Regions from separate parts of the Mesorhizobium sp. BH1-1-4 genome, predicted to be linked through region 1. Evidence: predicted binding sites of a transcription regulator. Region 1 holds the regulator's gene; each other region holds the start of a gene.

The links. The regulator PhoB, encoded in region 1, activates phosphate uptake and scavenging genes when phosphate is short. The targets are predictions, from matches to a motif close to TGTCATNNANCTGTCAT.
Region 2: LB569_RS26915 (acid phosphatase) is a predicted target of PhoB. The motif match lies at 2,765-2,781, and genes of this name have one in related genera.
Region 3: LB569_RS21715 (PhoX family protein) is a predicted target of PhoB. The motif match lies at 1,980-1,996, and genes of this name have one in related genera.
Region 4: LB569_RS28275 (YdcH family protein) is a predicted target of PhoB. The motif match lies at 2,287-2,303, and genes of this name have one in related genera.

Annotation. Positions count from the first base shown of each region.
Region 1 is NZ_JAIUIN010000044.1:15,254-19,541, reverse strand. Features, by position in the region: gene xylF (D-xylose ABC transporter substrate-binding protein) at 1-499, opposite strand, end outside; gene LB569_RS31735 (ROK family protein) at 771-2,015, shown strand; gene phoB (phosphate regulon transcriptional regulator PhoB) at 2,113-2,802, opposite strand; gene phoU (phosphate signaling complex protein PhoU) at 2,818-3,525, opposite strand; gene pstB (phosphate ABC transporter ATP-binding protein PstB) at 3,551-4,288, opposite strand, start outside.
Region 2 is NZ_JAIUIN010000023.1:83,861-88,148, forward strand. Features, by position in the region: gene corA (magnesium/cobalt transporter CorA) at 1-173, shown strand, start outside; gene LB569_RS26900 (MaoC family dehydratase) at 288-758, shown strand; gene LB569_RS26905 (MaoC family dehydratase) at 755-1,219, shown strand; gene LB569_RS26910 (adenine phosphoribosyltransferase) at 1,250-1,795, opposite strand; gene LB569_RS26915 (acid phosphatase) at 2,025-2,720, opposite strand; gene LB569_RS26920 (cytochrome c1) at 3,004-3,861, opposite strand; gene LB569_RS26925 (cytochrome b) at 3,889-4,288, opposite strand, start outside.
Region 3 is NZ_JAIUIN010000014.1:43,200-47,487, reverse strand. Features, by position in the region: gene LB569_RS21715 (PhoX family protein) at 1-1,916, opposite strand, end outside; gene LB569_RS21710 (hypothetical protein) at 2,195-2,758, shown strand; gene LB569_RS21705 (response regulator) at 2,980-3,642, opposite strand; gene LB569_RS21700 (sensor histidine kinase) at 3,639-4,288, opposite strand, start outside.
Region 4 is NZ_JAIUIN010000027.1:32,465-36,752, reverse strand. Features, by position in the region: gene LB569_RS28285 (lytic transglycosylase domain-containing protein) at 1-448, opposite strand, end outside; gene ispG (flavodoxin-dependent (E)-4-hydroxy-3-methylbut-2-enyl-diphosphate synthase) at 454-1,707, opposite strand; gene LB569_RS28275 (YdcH family protein) at 2,038-2,217, opposite strand; gene LB569_RS28270 (YdcH family protein) at 2,457-2,660, shown strand; gene LB569_RS28265 (hypothetical protein) at 2,955-3,155, shown strand; gene LB569_RS28260 (sigma-70 family RNA polymerase sigma factor) at 3,202-3,741, shown strand; gene LB569_RS28255 (anti-sigma factor family protein) at 3,738-4,288, shown strand, end outside.

The DNA of each region.
Region 1 (4,288 bases):
CCGAGAACAGGAAATCGGCATTCGGGTCGGCACCCGAGCCCTTGATGAAGACGTAGTTGCCTTCAGGCTTCACCTTGAACACTTCGCGGGCCTGCATGCGGCCGACTTCCTTGTTGTCGAAGGTCAGGTAGAAGACGTCCTTGTTCTCGATCAGGCGGTCATAGCCGACGACCGGAATGCCCTCGTCGAGCGCCTTCTGCACCGCCGGGCCGATCGCCGAGGCATCCTGCGCCAGGATGATCAGCGAATTGGCGCCCTGCGAAATCAGGCTCTCGACGTCGGTCAGCTGCTTGCCGGGGTTGGACTGCGCATCGGCGGAAATGTACTTGTCGCCCGCGGCCTCGATCGCCTTCTTCATGGCGGCCTCATCGGTCTTCCAGCGCTCTTCCTGGAAATTGGACCACGAAACGCCGATGACCTTGTCCTTCGCCTGCGCGACCGAAGCCAGCGTCAGCGACATGGCGACACCCGCCAGGATGGCGGCTGTGAATCTCTTCATGATATCCTCCCTGCGCCGCGTATTGGCGCGACCAAACTGACCCGAGGGCCGGCACAAAGGCTCTATTTTTTCGAGCCTCGAAAAAACACTGGTCCATCGCCGGAACACTGTCAACATCGATTCTGATGGATTTTGAGGTGCCGAGACCCTTTTTTCGAGTCTCGGAATAAATAATGACAGCTCCAGATGCATCTGCCAGTATTCTACCCCGTTGCCGGCGATGTTCGAGGGGGCGTCAAGAGCCGCGGCAACGGGGGAGGATGTGGGAAGCATGTCGGTCGGAATCCGCCACGACGATCTGCGCCGGCGCAACCGCGCAATGGTGATAGGAGCCGTGCGCCGGGGCGGTCAGCCCTCGCGCACCGAGATCGCCGCCACCACCGGCCTCAGCCACTCGACCATATCGGCGATATCAGCCGACCTGATCGGCGAGGGTATCCTGACCGAAGGCAAGCCGAACGAGGCCGGCTCACTCAAACGCGGCCGGCCGCAGGTTGGCCTCGGCCTCAACCCCGAGGCCGCGGCTGTGATGACCGTGGTGCTGTCGCTGAATTTCCTGTCCGTCGCCGTCATCGATTATGCCGGCCAGGTGATATCAGAGGAACAGCGCCGGCTGGACACGCTGACCATATCGCGTGAAGCTCTGATCAGCGAATGCACGGCAATCGTGCGGCGCCGCCTCGAGGACCCCGATCTCGATGTCAGCAGTGTTGCCCGCATCGCGCTGGCGATCCAGGGCATCACCGACACCGAGGCGCGTGCCATGCTGTGGTCGCCGATCACGCCGCGGACGGACATTGCCTTCGCCGACATACTCGAAGCCGAATTCGGCATCCCAGCCACCATGGAGAACGACTGCAACATGATGGCGGTGGCGCTGCGCTGGCGCGACCCCCAACGCTACCGCGACGACTTCATCGCCATCCTGCTCTCGCACGGCATCGGCATGGGCCTGGTGCTGAAGGGCGAACTGTTCACCGGCACCCATTCGTCCGGAGGCGAGTTCGGCCACATTATCCATCGCCCGGGCGGCGCGCTCTGCCGCTGCGGCCGGCGTGGCTGCGTCGAGGCCTATGCCGGCAACTATGCCATCCTGCGCAACGCCAGACAGCTTGGCGAGGACACCGAACCGGTCGCCGACGTCAGCGACGCGCAGATGCGGACACTCGCCGCGGCCGCACGGGAAAGCGACGGACCGGAGCGCGAAGCCTACCGCAAGGCCGGTGAAGCGTTGGGATACGGTCTCGGCAGCCTGTTCGCCCTGATCGATCCCGCACCCGTCGCCATGGTCGGCGTCAGCGCCGCCGCCTTCGACCTGATCGAGCCGGCCTTGCGCGAGGCCATCGCCCAGACGGCCGGCGGCCAGCATTCGGGATCGATTTCCTTCGACACCGAGCCGAACGAGTTGCCGCTCATCCGCGAAGGCTGCGCCATGCGCGCCTTGACCTTCGTCGACCAGGAGATTTTCGCGCCGGGCGTGCAGGCGAAAACAGGTTCAGGGAAGAACGTGGCCTGAGCGGACCTGGCGCCGAAGTCGCGAATTGCATCAACGTTGGAGGTTGACCGAAGCCGTTTGAGCTACTCACCAACGGATGCGATCCGGGATCGGAGACCTAATCCTCGCGGATCGCGTAGCCCGCGCCGCGGATGGTGCGGATGACGTCGGGCATGCGGCCATTGTTGACCGCCTTGCGCAGCCGGCCGACATGCACGTCCACCGTGCGCTCGTCGATATAGATCGTCTCACCCCAGACATTGTCGAGCAGCTGGCTGCGCGAGAACACCCGGCCGGGATGGCGCATCATGAATTCCAGCAGCCGGAACTCGGTCGGTCCGAGCCGGATCTCGCTCTTCTTGCGATAAACCCGGTGCGATTCACGGTCGAGCACGATGTCGCCGACCTTGAGCACGCTGGACAGCACTTCCGGCTTGGCGCGGCGCAGCAGCGCCTTGATGCGGGCCATGAATTCCGGCGTCGAGAACGGCTTGACCAGATAATCGTCGGCACCCGTCGACAGGCCGCGCACGCGATCGCTTTCCTCGCCGCGCGCCGTCAGCATGATGATCGGCAACCGCTCGGTCTCGGGCCGCATTCGCAGGCGCCGACAGAGTTCGATCCCGGACACTGCCGGCACCATCCAGTCGAGCACCAGGAGATCGGGGACGTTTTCCTGCAGCCGGATTTCGGCTTCATCGCCGCGCGTCACCACTTCGACCTGGTAACCTTCCGATTCCAGATTGTAGCGGAGGAGCACGCCAAGCGGTTCCTCGTCCTCGACCACCATGATGCGCGGCGCGATCATCGGCCTGTCACCCTGTTATACCGCCGGCGCCGACATCGCGGTCTCGTCCTGCTTAGGGCGATTGGCGGGCAGCTGCGTGCCGGTCAGCACATAGTATGCATTTTCAGCGATGTTGGTCACGTGGTCGCCGATGCGCTCGAGATTCTTGGCGCAGAACAACAGATGCGTGCAGGCGGTGATGTTGCGCGGATCTTCCATCATGTACGTCAGCAGTTCGCGGAACACCGAGGTGTATTTGACGTCGATGCGCTCGTCGTCATTCCTGAGTTTGGCCAGTGCCGACGCATCGCCGGCCGCATATTCCTCGACCACGCCATGCACCTGGATCAGCACCAGTTGCGCCATGGCGTCGATGGAATGCGAAAGGTCGCGCGGCGTGGCGCTGAGACCGACAGTGCCGACGCGCTTGGCGATGTTCTTGGCAAGGTCGCCGATGCGTTCAAGGTCGCCGGCCATGCGGATCGAACCGACGACATGACGCAGATCGTCGGCCATCGGCTGCCGCTTGGCGATCAGCGTTATGGCGCGGTCGTCGAGTTCGCGCTGGCGCGCATCCATGATGGCATCGTCGGAGACGACGCGCTGGGCAAGAGCGTTGTCGGAGTTCAGCAGCGCCTTGGTGGCGCCGCCGACCATCGAGCCGGCGAGGTCGCCCATGTCGCTGATCAGCCTGCTGATCTGTCCGAGATCTTCGTCGAAGGCTGCAACCGTGTGTTCGGCCATGATCCTGGTCCTCGTATGCGTGCGATCAGCCGAAGCGGCCGGTGATGTAGTCCTGGGTGCGCTTCTCGCGGGGCGACGTGAAGATCTTCTCGGTTTTGTCGAACTCGATCAGCTCGCCCAGATACATGAACGCCGTCTGCTTCGACACGCGCGCCGCCTGCTGCATGTTGTGGGTGACGATGACGATCGTGTAGTCGGCTTGCAATTCGTCGATCAGCTCCTCGATCTTGGCGGTCGACAGCGGATCGAGCGCCGAGGCCGGCTCGTCGAGCAGAATGACTTCCGGCTTCACTGCCACGGTGCGGGCGATGCAAAGCCGCTGCTGCTGGCCACCGGAAAGGCTGAGGCCGCTGGCGTTGAGCTTGTCCTTGACCTCGGTCCACAATGCCGCACGCTTCAGCGCCTGCTCGACACGGCCATCCATCTCGGCCTTGCTGATCTTCTCATAGAGCCTGACGCCGAAAGCGATGTTCTCATAGATCGACATGGGGAACGGCGTCGGCTTCTGGAACACCATGCCGATCTTGGTGCGCAGCAGGTTGAGGTCCTGCGAGCGGTCAAGAACGTTCTGGCCATCGAGCAGCACCTGGCCCTCTGCGGTCTGCTTGGGATAGAGCTCGTAGATGCGGTTGAAGACGCGCAGCAGCGTCGACTTTCCGCAACCCGAAGGGCCGATGAAGGCGGTGACGCTGCGCTCGGGCAGCGACAAGGTGATATCCTTCAGGGCCTTCGACTGGCCGTAGTAGAAATTGAGGTTCTTGAC
Region 2 (4,288 bases), on a different contig from region 1:
CGGTCGCCGCCGTCATCTTCCTGCCGCCGACGCTGGTCGCCTCGATCTACGGCATGAATTTCGACGTCATTCCCGAGCTGAAATGGGAGTTCGGCTATCCCTTCGCCATCGCCATGATGATCCTGTCGGCGATCCTGCCCTTCTGGTATTTCCGCCGCCGCGGCTGGCTCTGACCACCGCCGCCGGCGCCGGCTGCTCCAGGCTGGCTCACCAGAAAGGACTTGACCAAAACGCCGCCGGCCTGCATCCGGGTTGCCCGATCCTTGGGATTCAACCGGATTGCCGACATGACCGCAAAGACATGGGCCTATGAGGATTTCGTCCAGGGTGCCTCGTTCGACCTCGGCGTCAAACAGGTAAGCGCGGCGGAGATTATCGAATTCGCCAGCGAATTCGATGCGCAGCCGATGCATCTCGACGAGCAAGCCGGCAAGGCCAGTATCCTCGGTGGCCTCTCGGCCTCCGGCTGGCACACATGCGCCATGTTCATGCGCATGCTGTGCGATGCCTTCCTGCTGGACTCCACCTGCCAGGGCGCGCCCGGCGTCGATCAGGTCAAGTGGAAGAAGCCGGTGCTGGCCGGCGATACGCTGCGGGGCAACCTCGTGGTCCTGGCCAGGCGCCTGTCGAAATCCAAGCCCCAACTGGGCTTCGTCACCATGCGCAGCGAACTGGTCAACCAACGCGGCGAAAGCGTTTTCGAGTTGGAGAACTCCGTCATGTTCCTGACGCGCGATGCCGCGGGTAACCTGTCATGACCTTGGACGAGTTCTTCCGCATCGGCACCACGGTGACGCTGGGCTCGCACACATTCGAGGCCGACGCGATCAAGGCGTTCGCCCGCAAGTACGACCCGCAGATCTTCCACATCGATGAGGAAGCCGCCCGGAAAAGCGTGCTCGGCGGGCTTTGCGCCTCCGGCTGGCACACCGCCGCCACCTGGATGAAGCTGAACCTGGAGACCCGCCTGGACGCCGAAGGCTGGGACGGCGCGGTGCCCGAATTCGGCCCCTCGCCCGGCTTCAAGAACCTGAAGTGGCTGAAGCCCGTTTATGCCGGGCAAACCATCACTTTCATGCGCACCGCGCTTTCCCACCGCCCGATCGCGTCGCGCCCGGGCTGGCGGCTGCTGGCGCTGCTCTGCGAGGCCTCCGATTCGAACGGCGCCAAGGTGCTGGAGTTCGAAAGTGCCGTGCTGGTGAAGGTGGGTAGTGAGTGAGCGCAACGCTTATTCACTATTCACTATTCACTAATGCCCCTCGAACCCGATCAGCGTCCTCACCGGAACACCCAGCGCTTCGAGCTTGGCGCGTCCACCCAGATCCGGCAGGTCGATGACGAAGCAGGCGGCGAGGATGTCCGCGCCGATCTGGCGCAGCAGCTTGACCGCCGCTTCCGCCGTGCCGCCGGTGGCGATGAGGTCGTCGACAAGGATCACCTTCTCGCCGGGCGCGACGCCGTCCTTGTGCATCTCCATCTCGTCCAGCCCGTATTCCAGGCTGTAGGCGACGCGCACCGTCTCATAGGGCAGCTTGCCCTTCTTGCGAATCGGCACGAAGCCGGCCGAGAGCTGGTGCGCGACGGCGCCGCCAAGGATGAAGCCCCGCGCCTCGATGCCGGCGATCTTGTCGATCTTCTGCCCGGCATAGGGATGCACCAGCTCGTCGATGGCGCGGCGGAAGGCGCGCGCATTGCCGAGCAGCGTGGTGATGTCGCGAAACAGGATGCCGGGCTTGGGATAGTCCGGAATGGTGCGGATCGACGCCAGCAGCGTGTCTTCGAGAGAAGGTTTCATGAAGCGGCTCCGAATGATCCGGCTGACAAAGTAAAACGGCGCGGGCCGATCGTAACCCGGCGCGACCGACAACGGCTAGCGCGATGTGGCGGCCGAAACAAGCGCATCCGGCAAAGGATTTGATCAGGGCCCGGGAGCAGACGTCGGCGATTTTTCCTGCCGTTGGCGCAGCCACGAAAAAGGGGCGCCCGAAGGCGCCCCGCTCGAACGGATGGTTATTTGCCAAACCCTACATGCCGAGATCGGACCGAAGCTCGGCCCTGGCCACTTCGTACTCGGCCTTGAAATCCTCCCGGTTGAGCAGGACCGCGGCGATCACGCTGCCGGAAATCTTGCCCATCTCGACGTCGGACGGATAATGGATGCCGCCAACGATTCGGTTGTGGGCGAACTCGGCCGCGCGGGCCATGATCTCGGCGCGCTTTTCCGGAACCATGTCGGACAGGATGATGCCCATCATCGTGCCGACGGTCGCGTGGCCTGACGGCCAGGAACCGGAGCTCGACAGCTTGACCACCGGCTTGACGAGATCGCTGAGTTGATGCGGGCGCGGTCGCTTCCAGACATCCTTTGCCGGGTCGACGACGGCGCCTTCGGTCTCCACCACGCGATCGAAGAAGGCGCTGAATTTCGGCAGCTTGTCCTTGTTGAAATTCGGCCCCATGACATCGGCGAAACGCCAGACGTTTTCCTCGGCATCGGCGATGGCGCGAGCTTCCATTTCGGGCGTGCGCGTGACTTGCACGGTCAGCACCTCGCCAAGCTCGGCCTTGGTCTCGGCCGAATCATTGGCCGGCGGCGGCGGCAGGATCATCGTCAGGTCGACATCCTTGTTGGTGATGAACGGTTTTGCGTCTTCGGCATGGGCCGCGGAGCCGACGACAAGCAGCAGCAGGCCTGCCGCGAGCGATGCGTATCTTTTCATGGGCGTGATCCTTTGATGAGAGCGCCGCAGGATCGCGATGTGCGGTGACGGCCATGTGACACCGCAGAGGCGTGGTGGTGTAATCCACCTCAAAAGCAGAAAGGGCGCCTCTCGACGCCCCACATTGTGCATTGAACGGCCAAGGCCTTTTGAGATTCAGGTCAGGCCGAGTCGAAAACGATGGTTTCCGAGAACCGGAGCGGAGCGTACTTGAAGTACGTGAGCACCGGAAGCGCAGGAAGCCATCGTTTGCAGACCGGCCTCACCTGAAGGTCAACAGGCCTTAGTGGGCGACGGCTTCCCAGACCTTGCGCTTGGTCAGATAGACCAGGGCGCCGAACAGAAGCAGGAACACCAGCACGCGGAAGCCGGTCTTCTTGCGGGCTTCCATGTGCGGCTCGGCCGCCCAGGCCAGGAAGGTCGACACATCACGGGCGTACTGGTCGACGGTTTGCGGCGAACCGTCGTCATAGGTCACCTGGCCGTCGGAGAGCGGCTTGGGCATCTTCAGCGACACGCCCGACATGAAGTACGGGTTGTAATGCGTGCCTTCGGGAATGACCATTCCGGCCGGCGGCTTCTCGTCATAGCCGGTCAGGAGCGAATGGATGTAGTCGGGGCCACCCGCGTCGTACTGGGTGAAGATGTCGAAGACGAACTGCGGAAAACCTCGTTCCACGCCGCGCGCCTTGGCCAGCAGCGACATGTCGGGCGGTGCCGCGCCGCCATTGGAGGCAGCCGCGGCTTCCTCGTTGGCAAACGGCGCCGGGAAATGGTCCGACGGCTTGCCGGGACGGTCGAACATGTCGCCGGCATCGTTGGGACCGTCATGGATGGTGTATTCGGCCGCGAACGTCTTGACCTGGGCGTCGCTGTAGCCGAGGTCCGACAGCGTGCGGAACGCCACAAGGTTCATCGAATGGCAGGCCGAGCAGACTTCCTTGTAGACCTTCAGGCCGCGCTGCAGCTGCGCCTTGTCATAGGTGCCGAACGGGCCAGTGAAGCTCCAGCTCATTTCCTTCGGTTCGTGGATCGGGAAATGCGTCGGAGCCGCCGCGTCGTGCGCCTCTTCGGCCGCGAAGGCGGCGGTGCCGGCGGCCACGAGGCCGATCAGCGCCAGCGAGGTGAGAATCTTTTTCATGCCAAATCCCCTTAGATTCTCTACCGCTCAGCCCTTGGTCTCAGGTGCTGCCGTGGCGCCCGCCGGATGCCCGCTGCCGCCCTTGTTCTTCTCGAGCACCGCCTCGGTGATCGAGTTGGGCAGCCTGCGCGGCGTCTCGATCAGGCCGAGCACCGGCAGGACGATCAGGAAGAAGGCGAAGTAGAACAGTGTCGCCATCTGCGCCATGAACACATAGCTGCCTTCCGCCGGCTGCGAGCCCAGCCAGCCAAGCAGGATGGCATCGGCCACGAACAGCCAGAAGAACAGCTTGTACCAGGGCCTGTAGACCGCCGAGCGCACCTTCGAGGTGTCGAGCCACGGCACCAGGAACAGCATGACGATAGCGCCGAACATGCACAGCACGCCGCCGAGCTTGGAATTGATCGGCCCGATGTTGAAGGTGATG
Region 3 (4,288 bases), on a different contig from region 1:
GTCGACAGGTCCTCATAGTAGGAGGGCCGGCCAAACGCTTCCCAGTCCTCGCCGCCGTCACCAGGATGCTGGACGGCGACGAAGGCGGTCTGATCGTCCGGCGTAAACAGCGGGCCGCACATCTCGGCGCCGATCGGCACGCGGAAGAACAGTTTCGAGGTCGCCCGCGCTGATCCTTCCGTGTCCACCGCCCACAGGCCATCGGTGCGGCCGGTGGCCTTCGGACCCTGGCCGTCGGTGGCGACCCACAGGCGGCCGGCCGAATCGACCGCGCAATTGTCGGGCATGCCGAACCAGCCATGGGCCGTCGTCGCGGTGGAGAAGGTGGCGCCGACATCGGCCACCGAGGGATCGCCACATTTCAGCAGCACTTCCCACTTGCCCTTGGCAGCGGCGAAATCACCGCCGTCCTCCGATATTTCGATAATGTGGCCGAAGGCGTTTTCGGCGCGCGGATTGGCGGCGTCGACCTGGTCGGCCTTGCGCTTGGAATTGTTGGTCAGCATGACATAGACCTTGCCGTTGACGCCATTGGGCTGGATGTCCTCGGGCCGGTCCATCTTGGTGGCGCCGAGCAGGTCGGCGGCGCGGCGTGTCTCGATCAGCACGTCGGCCTGGCCGGCAAAGCCGTTTTCCGCCGTCAGCGGACCCTGGCCGAACACGATCGGCAGCCATTCGACCGAACCGTCCTCGGCGAATTTGGCGACATGCAACGTGCCGTCGTCGAGCAGGTCCTTGTTGGCGGCAGGGTCGTTGGCGTCGAATGTGCCCTTGGTGACGAATTTGTAGACATAGTCGAAGCGCTCGTCGTCGCCGAGATAGAAGACGACGCGGCCGTCCTTGGCGACGATCGATTCGGCGCCCTCATGCTTGAAGCGGCCCATGGCGGTGCGCTTGCGCGGCACCGAATTCGGATCGGTGACGTCGACCTCGACGATCCAGCCGAAGCGGTTGGCCTCGTTCGGCTCCTTGGCGAGGTTGAAGCGGTCGTAATGCGCGCCCCATTCATAAGCGCCTTCCGGGATGCCGAGGCGCTTGTAGTTGGCGGCTTCCTTGTGGCCTTCCGGCAGTTCGCCGGAGAAGTAGCCGTGAATATTCTCCTCGGACATCACATAGGTGCCCCAGGGCGTGACGCCGCCGGCGCAATTGTTGATGGTGCCGAACACCTTGGCGCCGGACGGGTCGGCATTGGTCTTGACGCGGTCATGGCCGGCGACCGGGCCCGACAGCGCCATTTCGGTGTTGGCGGTGATGCGGCGGTTGAGCTTGCCGTCGCGCACCACCTGCCACTTGCCGCCATCCTTGCGGATCTCGACGATGGTGCCGCCATGCGCGGCCATCTCGACATCGACCTGCTCCTTCGAGAGCGGCGCCACCTCGGCCGACTTCTTGCCGTCCTTCTCGACGATCTTGACGATGCCCGGGAACATCAGATGCGGGTTGGTGTATTCGTGGTTGACCACCAGCAGGCCATGTTCGGCCGAACCGTCGAGCGGAATGTAGCCGACATAGTCGTTGTTGTAGCCGAACTGCCTGGCCTGGGCCTGTGCCGACTGCTTCGTCGGATCGAAGTCCGGCGAATCGGCGAACAGCGGATCGCCCCAGCGCAACAGAACGTCGGCGTCGTAGCCCGGCGCGACATGGTGCTTGTCGTCGATGCCGGCTTCCAGTTCGTCGAATTTGAAGGCGGAGCCTTCCGCGGCGCGGGCATCGTCGGCGGCGATCAGGGCCAGCGGGCTGACGGTGGCGGCGATCGCCGAGACGGCGAGCGACCCCTTGAGGAAGCCACGGCGCGAAAACCGCCCGGCGATGATCTCGCCCATCGTGCGGTTTTCGCTGGGATTGTTGGCCGGTCCCTCGTTTTCCTCGAGCAGGCTGGTGCGGAATCGGACGTCGGGGGAGCGATGTTCGGTCATGGGAGCCTCTGGCTTGGATTTGGCTGGAGCTTGTTGCCTTTTCAACCGCCTTATAGCGTGCTGATCACATTTTCGTGACATCGTATCCCCGCCATCGCTCCCTCACGACACCGCTTTTTCACGACCGGCATGGGACTTTGGTCCAATCTTGCGCCTGCAAAGGTCTTGGAAGACAAACGCAACGGTCGGAGGTCGCTTCCGGTCACCATTTGTTTCGGCGATGTTGGTCGCACTGCGACGTTGGGGTGGGCGCGCCGGCTCAATCGACGGAGATCAGGATGCACGGATCGATAAACGCCCGTTGTTGCCGGCTGGCTTTCGGCTCGGCGGCTCTGCTGGTGCTGACCATCGCTCCCTATGGAATTGCCTTTCATGGCTTCGTTCCCGGACTCGAGGCCGCGACCGCGCTTGCCGGTAAGGGCGGCGGCGGTGGTGGTGGGAATGGCGGCGGCAACGGTGGCGGCGGCGGGAATAGTGGCGGCGGAAACGGCGGCAATAGCGGCGGTGGGAACAGCAGCGGCGGAAACGGCAACAGCGGCAGCGGAAATAACAGTGGCAACGGAAACGGCGGCGGCAACAACGGCAACGGCAACGGCAACGGCGCTGATAACGGTGGCGGCAATTCGGGGGCCGGCAAGGGCCAGGGTGCGAAGAGCAGCCATGTCAACGCCACGACCGGCGACAAGGTCGACGTGGACGGCAACAAGATTACGGTTCAGCACCCCGATGGCTTGACGGAGAAGATAGAGAACGGCCGTTTCAGCATGAAGGACAAGCTCGGCCGCACGATCATCGATCGCCGTGCCACACCGGCCGATGCAAGCCGCCTCAAGGCTCTGTGAATCCAGGCAGCGCGAATCTGGGCTCTGTGAATCTCGGCCCCGTGAATTTCGGCCTTGTGAAACTGGTCAACAGGCAACGACCAGTTTCACACGTCACCTCCGCCGCCCCCCGGCGGAGGTGACCTCGTTTTGCGCGGCATTCCAGTGCCGCGATATGTAACCGTCTTCGCGGGAAAAGCGCGCGGCGAGCGGGCCGGCTGTTCCATTGAACGCCGACCCATCTACGGGCGATCCCTCTCGCGGTCGCGAAACTCGCGCATCATCAGGGCCGCTTCGGTGCGGTTCCGCACGTTGAGTTTCGACAGCACCCCCGTCATGTGATGCTTGACGGTCTTCTCCTGCAGCTCCAGGCGCAAGGCCACTTCCTTGTTGCTGAGCCCCTCCGCCACCAGCCGCAGGATTTCGGTCTGTCGACCGGTGAGTTGCCGCAGCCGGTCCGCCATGCCGTTGGCGGGCTGGAGGGACTGAACATCGGAAAGCAGCCGGGCCGATAGTGTCGGCGAAAGATAGCTTTCACCGGCCGCCACGTTGCGCAGGATATCGGCAAGCGCGCGCGACCCGACGCCTTTGAGGATGTAGCCGTGCACCCCCGCGTTCAGGGCCTTGGTGACGTCGGAATTGGCCTCCGACACGGTCAGCATGACGATTTTCTGGGCGGGGTGGTCGGCAAGGATGTTCGCGACCGCGGGCAGGCCGCCGCCCGGCATGGAAATATCGAGCAGCAAGATGTCGGGCTGCACGGTCGAGGCGATGCGTTCCGCGTCCTGCGCGGTAGCCCCTTCCCCGACCACCTCGAAGCCTCCGATCTCCGACAGGCTGCGTGTCACACCCTCGCGGAAGAGAGGATGGTCGTCGACAATGGCGATACGGATGGCGCCCATCATGCTTGCTCCTCGACCGAAAGACGGATCACCAGTTTCGTGCCCTTCGGCCCCGTCAGGGTTTCGAACTGTCCGCCAATGCTTTCAACCCGCTCTCTCAGGCCGGCGAGCCCCAATCCTTCGGCCCGCGCCGGATCGAAACCCGGCCCGCCATCCGACACTTCGACGAAAAGCCTGCCGTTTTTCATGCCCGCGCGCACCGCCTGATCCTTGCCCCGCCCGTGGCGGTAGGCATTGTTCAGCCCCTCCTGCACGAAGCGATAGATGCTGATCTTCTCAGAAGCGCCGGGCTCGGGCAAATGCGCGGGCTGCGTGAGCCTCACCGCCGTGCCCGTCCGGCGCTCATGTTCCTCGACGGCCAGCCGCAACACGTCCGCCACCGCCGCCGTTTCTATCTGCGGCAGGACCAGGCCGGTGCAGATGCCGCGTATTTCGCGCATCGCGTCCTCCAGCGTCTTGCGGATCATCGCGACCTCGGTCGAGCGGCCCTCGCTGGCAAGGCCGTCGCCGGTAAACACGGGACTGTCCATGCGCAGCGCCGCCAGGGCCACGAGCTGGGCCGGGCCGTCATGCAGGTCGGCGCCGATCCGGCGCAGATATCTTTCGTTGAGCGCGGTGGCGCGGCGTGACGCCCGCTGCACGCGGTGCC
Region 4 (4,288 bases), on a different contig from region 1:
CATAGCTTTCCGTCTCCATCGGCAGGAAGCCACCAGAATTCAGCCAGCGCGACACCCGGCTCTCGCCGGCATTGTAGGCAGCGGCCGCCAGACCGAGATTGCCATAACCGGCCTTCATCTCGGCCAGATATCGAGCCGACGCCGGGATCGCCTGGTTGATGTCGAAGGAATTTTCGAGCCCCCGCATCTTGGCGGTACCCGGCATGAACTGGGCGATGCCTTCGGCGCCGACGGGGCTCACTGCATTGGGATCGAAACGGCTCTCCTTCCAGATCAGGCGGGCGAAGAATTCCCTGGGAAGACTGTTCTGGTCGGCATTGGCCTGGATCAGGTTGCAGACCTTGTCGATCAGCCTCTGCTTGGCCGATTGCGGCGGATCGGCCTGACCGAGTGTCGACCAAACCAACCCACAGAGCAGGGTCAGCGCCACCCACGGGAAACGCTGCATCTGGCCTACTCTGCCGCGGCCTTGCCGCCCTGACCGAACCGTTGGTCAATGTAGTCGGCGACCATTTTCTCGAAATCCGCCGCGATCGACGGTCCGCGCAGCGTCGCCGCTTTCTTGCCGTCGACGAAGACCGGTGCGGTCGGCGTCTCGCCGGTGCCGGGCAGCGAAATGCCGATATCGGCATGCTTGGATTCACCCGGGCCGTTGACGATGCAGCCCATCACCGCGACCTTGAGGCTCTCGACGCCCGGATATTTCTCACGCCACACCGGCATGTTCTTGCGCAGATCCGCCTGGATGTTCTGCGCCAGTTCCTGGAACACGGTGGAGGTGGTGCGGCCGCAGCCGGGGCAAGCGGCGACGATCGGCACGAACTGCCGGAAGCCCATCGTCTGCAGCAACTCCTGCGACACCTGCACCTCGCGGGTGCGGTCGCCATTGGGCTCCGGCGTCAGCGAGATGCGAATGGTATCGCCGATGCCTTGCTGCAGGAGGATGCCCATGGCGGCGGAAGAAGCGACGATGCCTTTCGAGCCCATGCCGGCTTCGGTGAGGCCGAGATGCAGCGCATGGTTGGAGCGGGTGGCGAGTTCGGCATAGACGGCGATCAGGTCCTGCACGCCGCTGACCTTGGCCGAGAGGATGATTTTTTCACGGCCCAGGCCGATCTCTTCGGCCATCTCCGCCGACAGGATCGCCGACTGCACGATCGCCTCGCGAGTCACCTCCTGCGCCGTCAGCGGGAAACCCTTGTCCTGGTTGTCGTCCATCAGCCGCGTCAACAATTCCTGGTCGAGCGAACCCCAGTTGACGCCGATGCGCACCGGCTTGTCATGTTTGATCGCCATTTCGACGATGTCGGTGAACTGCCGGTCTTTCTTGTCCTTGAAGCCGACATTGCCGGGGTTGATACGGTACTTGGCCAGCGCCTCGGCGCAAGCCGGATGATCGGCCAGCAGCTTGTGGCCGATATAATGGAAATCGCCGACCAGCGGCACGTTGATACCGAGCCGCTGCAGCCGCTCATGGATGCGCGGAACCGCGGCGGCACTCTCGTCGCGGTCGACGGTGATGCGCACGATCTCCGAGCCGGCGCGGTGCAGCGCCGCCACCTGCGCGACCGTCTGGTCGACATCGGCGGTGTCGGTATTGGTCATCGATTGCACGACGACCGGCGCGCCGCCGCCGACGACCACGCCGCCGACATCGACGCCGACCGAAGTGCGGCGGGGGAAGGGAAAGGAAAAATACCCGGTCATGCCGGCAGCCTTTTGTGTCTCTGGAGCGCTATGCGTCTCTCTGAAGCCCGTGCGTCCGCCTGGACGCATAAGCCGGGTCCGATGCGCTGAAGTCCGGGCATGAGGTGGAGGAGCAAAGATGGCTTGTCAATGGCGACAGGTCGCCACTGGCAGCAATTGGTGCCGGCTAGGACCCTGAAACGGCGCACGACCCGGCGGTGGCCGGTCATATCGGGCCTGACGAATATTAGTTCCGGCTTGTGGGATCGCTGAAATTAAAACCACTGCACCGGCGGCTGGCGCCGCCGGCAAGGAAGACCGCCAGTGGTGAGCGGCTATATCAGGTGAGGATCAATGCGTGGTTGGTTGCGCCCTCAGTTTCTCAATCGCATCCTTGAGTGCCAGCTTGCGTCGCTTGAGATTCACGATTTCGAGGTCGTCCACCGACGGGTGGTTCATCGCGTCATCGATTTCGCGTTCGATGTCGCCGTGTTTCCGCTGCAACTCATCAAGATGGGATGCAAGAGACATGATTGGTTCTCCCTTTCATGGTTTCCTCGATTGCAGCCGTCAAAGGCACGTCCACCGCAGGTCGTATCTGTGACGGCACAATGACAGTGTGCCACCATCGGACAGCGATGTCGAATGCTGCGTGGTAGCATTCCACGACAATGTGAAATGTGATAAGGGCTGCAAGCCGGTGGCAGAAATTGCCGCCCCCGCCCAATCAGGCCCAGTTTTGGGCGCCGCAGACGTGCAGACGGTAGAGAATGTCCGATCAGGAACAGGCCGATACTCGCCTCGAATTTTCCCGGCTGAAGCAGGAACACGCCGATTTCGATGCCGCGATCAACGCGATGATCGCCACTAACTGCGACCCGCTGCAGATCCAGCGGATGAAAAAGAAGAAGCTGGCCCTCAAGGACCGGCTGATGAAGCTGGAAGACAGGATCATTCCAGATATCATCGCCTGAGCCCGATCTGGCCCGTCGCCATTCGGGCTCAATACCCTTCCGTCTTGAGCAACTCGATCCGGCTCGCCCGCCGTCATCATCGGCATATTCACGTGCAACGATCATGTCCGCGACCGCCATCAGCAAGGATCTTCCGGCCGTGTGCGAGCCGGATTGAACGCTGGCGGACTGGCAACCCCAAAGGGCACGGAGATCACGCGACTGTGAACAGCCGATTTTAGGCGCGGCGGGAATAAACCGGCCCTGCGACAAGTCTCCTGTACAGGCGCCACTTCCGGCGTTGAGGAGTTCGGCATGCCCTGTCATTGCGAGCACAGCGATCATGGCTGCGGTACAGGCCGTGACCGTGCGCTGGCGAGCAGGATCGGCAGCCTCTTCTCCGTGACGCTTGACACTGGTGACGCGGATGAATTCACTTTCAGCAAGGCAGGCGCCTTTGCCTGCTTCGGGGGACTTTGTCCCCATGGGCAAGGCAAGGTCGCCATCGCCTCGTGAGACGGCACGGCCAATCCTTTCAGGAGTGCCGGATCATGGTGCTATTTTGAACGAAAAGGCTTTGGCAGAGCGCTTCAACGAGGTGGTGCTGCCGCATCTCGGCGACGCGCTGGCGCTGGCCCGCTGGCTGACCGGCAATGCCACCGATGCCGAGGACGTCGTGCAGGACGCCTGCATCAAGGCCCATGCCGGCATGCCAGGCTATGCCGGCGGCAATGCGCGGGCCTGGCTGCTGACCATCGTGCGCAACGCCTCCTACACCTGGATGGCGCGCAACCGGCCGCGCGGCATGATGGCCGTTGGCGATCTCGGCGATCTCGACGACATGGCGGCCGCCCATGGCACCAGCCTGCCGGACGAGGACGGCCCGGAGGCGAGCCTGATCGCCAGGGCCGATACGGCCGCCGTCGAGGCTGCGATCGCTGCCCTGCCGCGCCCGTTTCGCGAAACTCTGGTGCTGCGCGACATCAACGGCCTCAGCTATCGCGAGATAGCGGTCATGCTCGACGTGCCGATGGGCACGGTGATGTCCAGGCTTGCCCGCGCCCGCGGCCTGCTGGCCTCTGAACTGGGGAGAGCGCCATGACCGGCCATGACGACGGACTGCCCAATGACCCCGAAGGTATCGGACTGATGATCCACGCCCTTGTCGATGGCGAACTCGATGCGGCGGCCGCCCTTGCGGTGGAGCGTCGCATCGCCGCCGACCCCCGGCTTGCCGCCGAGCATGCCCGCATCCTTGCCTTGCGCGGCGCGGTCAGCCGCTTGCCGCGCCCGGACGTCGGCGACGCCTTTCTGGCCCGCATCGCGGCAATCGGCGCGCCGGCCACGCAGGCGCGGGACGAGGAGCCGCAGCGGGGCACGCAGTCGGCGCTGCCGGGATTGATCGCGGGTGCCGGCCCGGGCCAGAGACGGGAAGCGGGGACGCGTCCTTCGCAGGTGCGGCCTTCGCCAAGGGCGCGCCGCTTCGGCTCGTTCGACTGGCGCGCCATGGCCGCGTCGATCATGATCAGCGCCGTGCTGGCCAGCGGGGCGACGCAATGGGTGATGCAGAGCGGCGTGGACGATGGCTTTGCCGCGGCCGTCGCCAGCGGCCATCGACGCAGCCTGCTTGCCGCGAGCCCGATCGACAT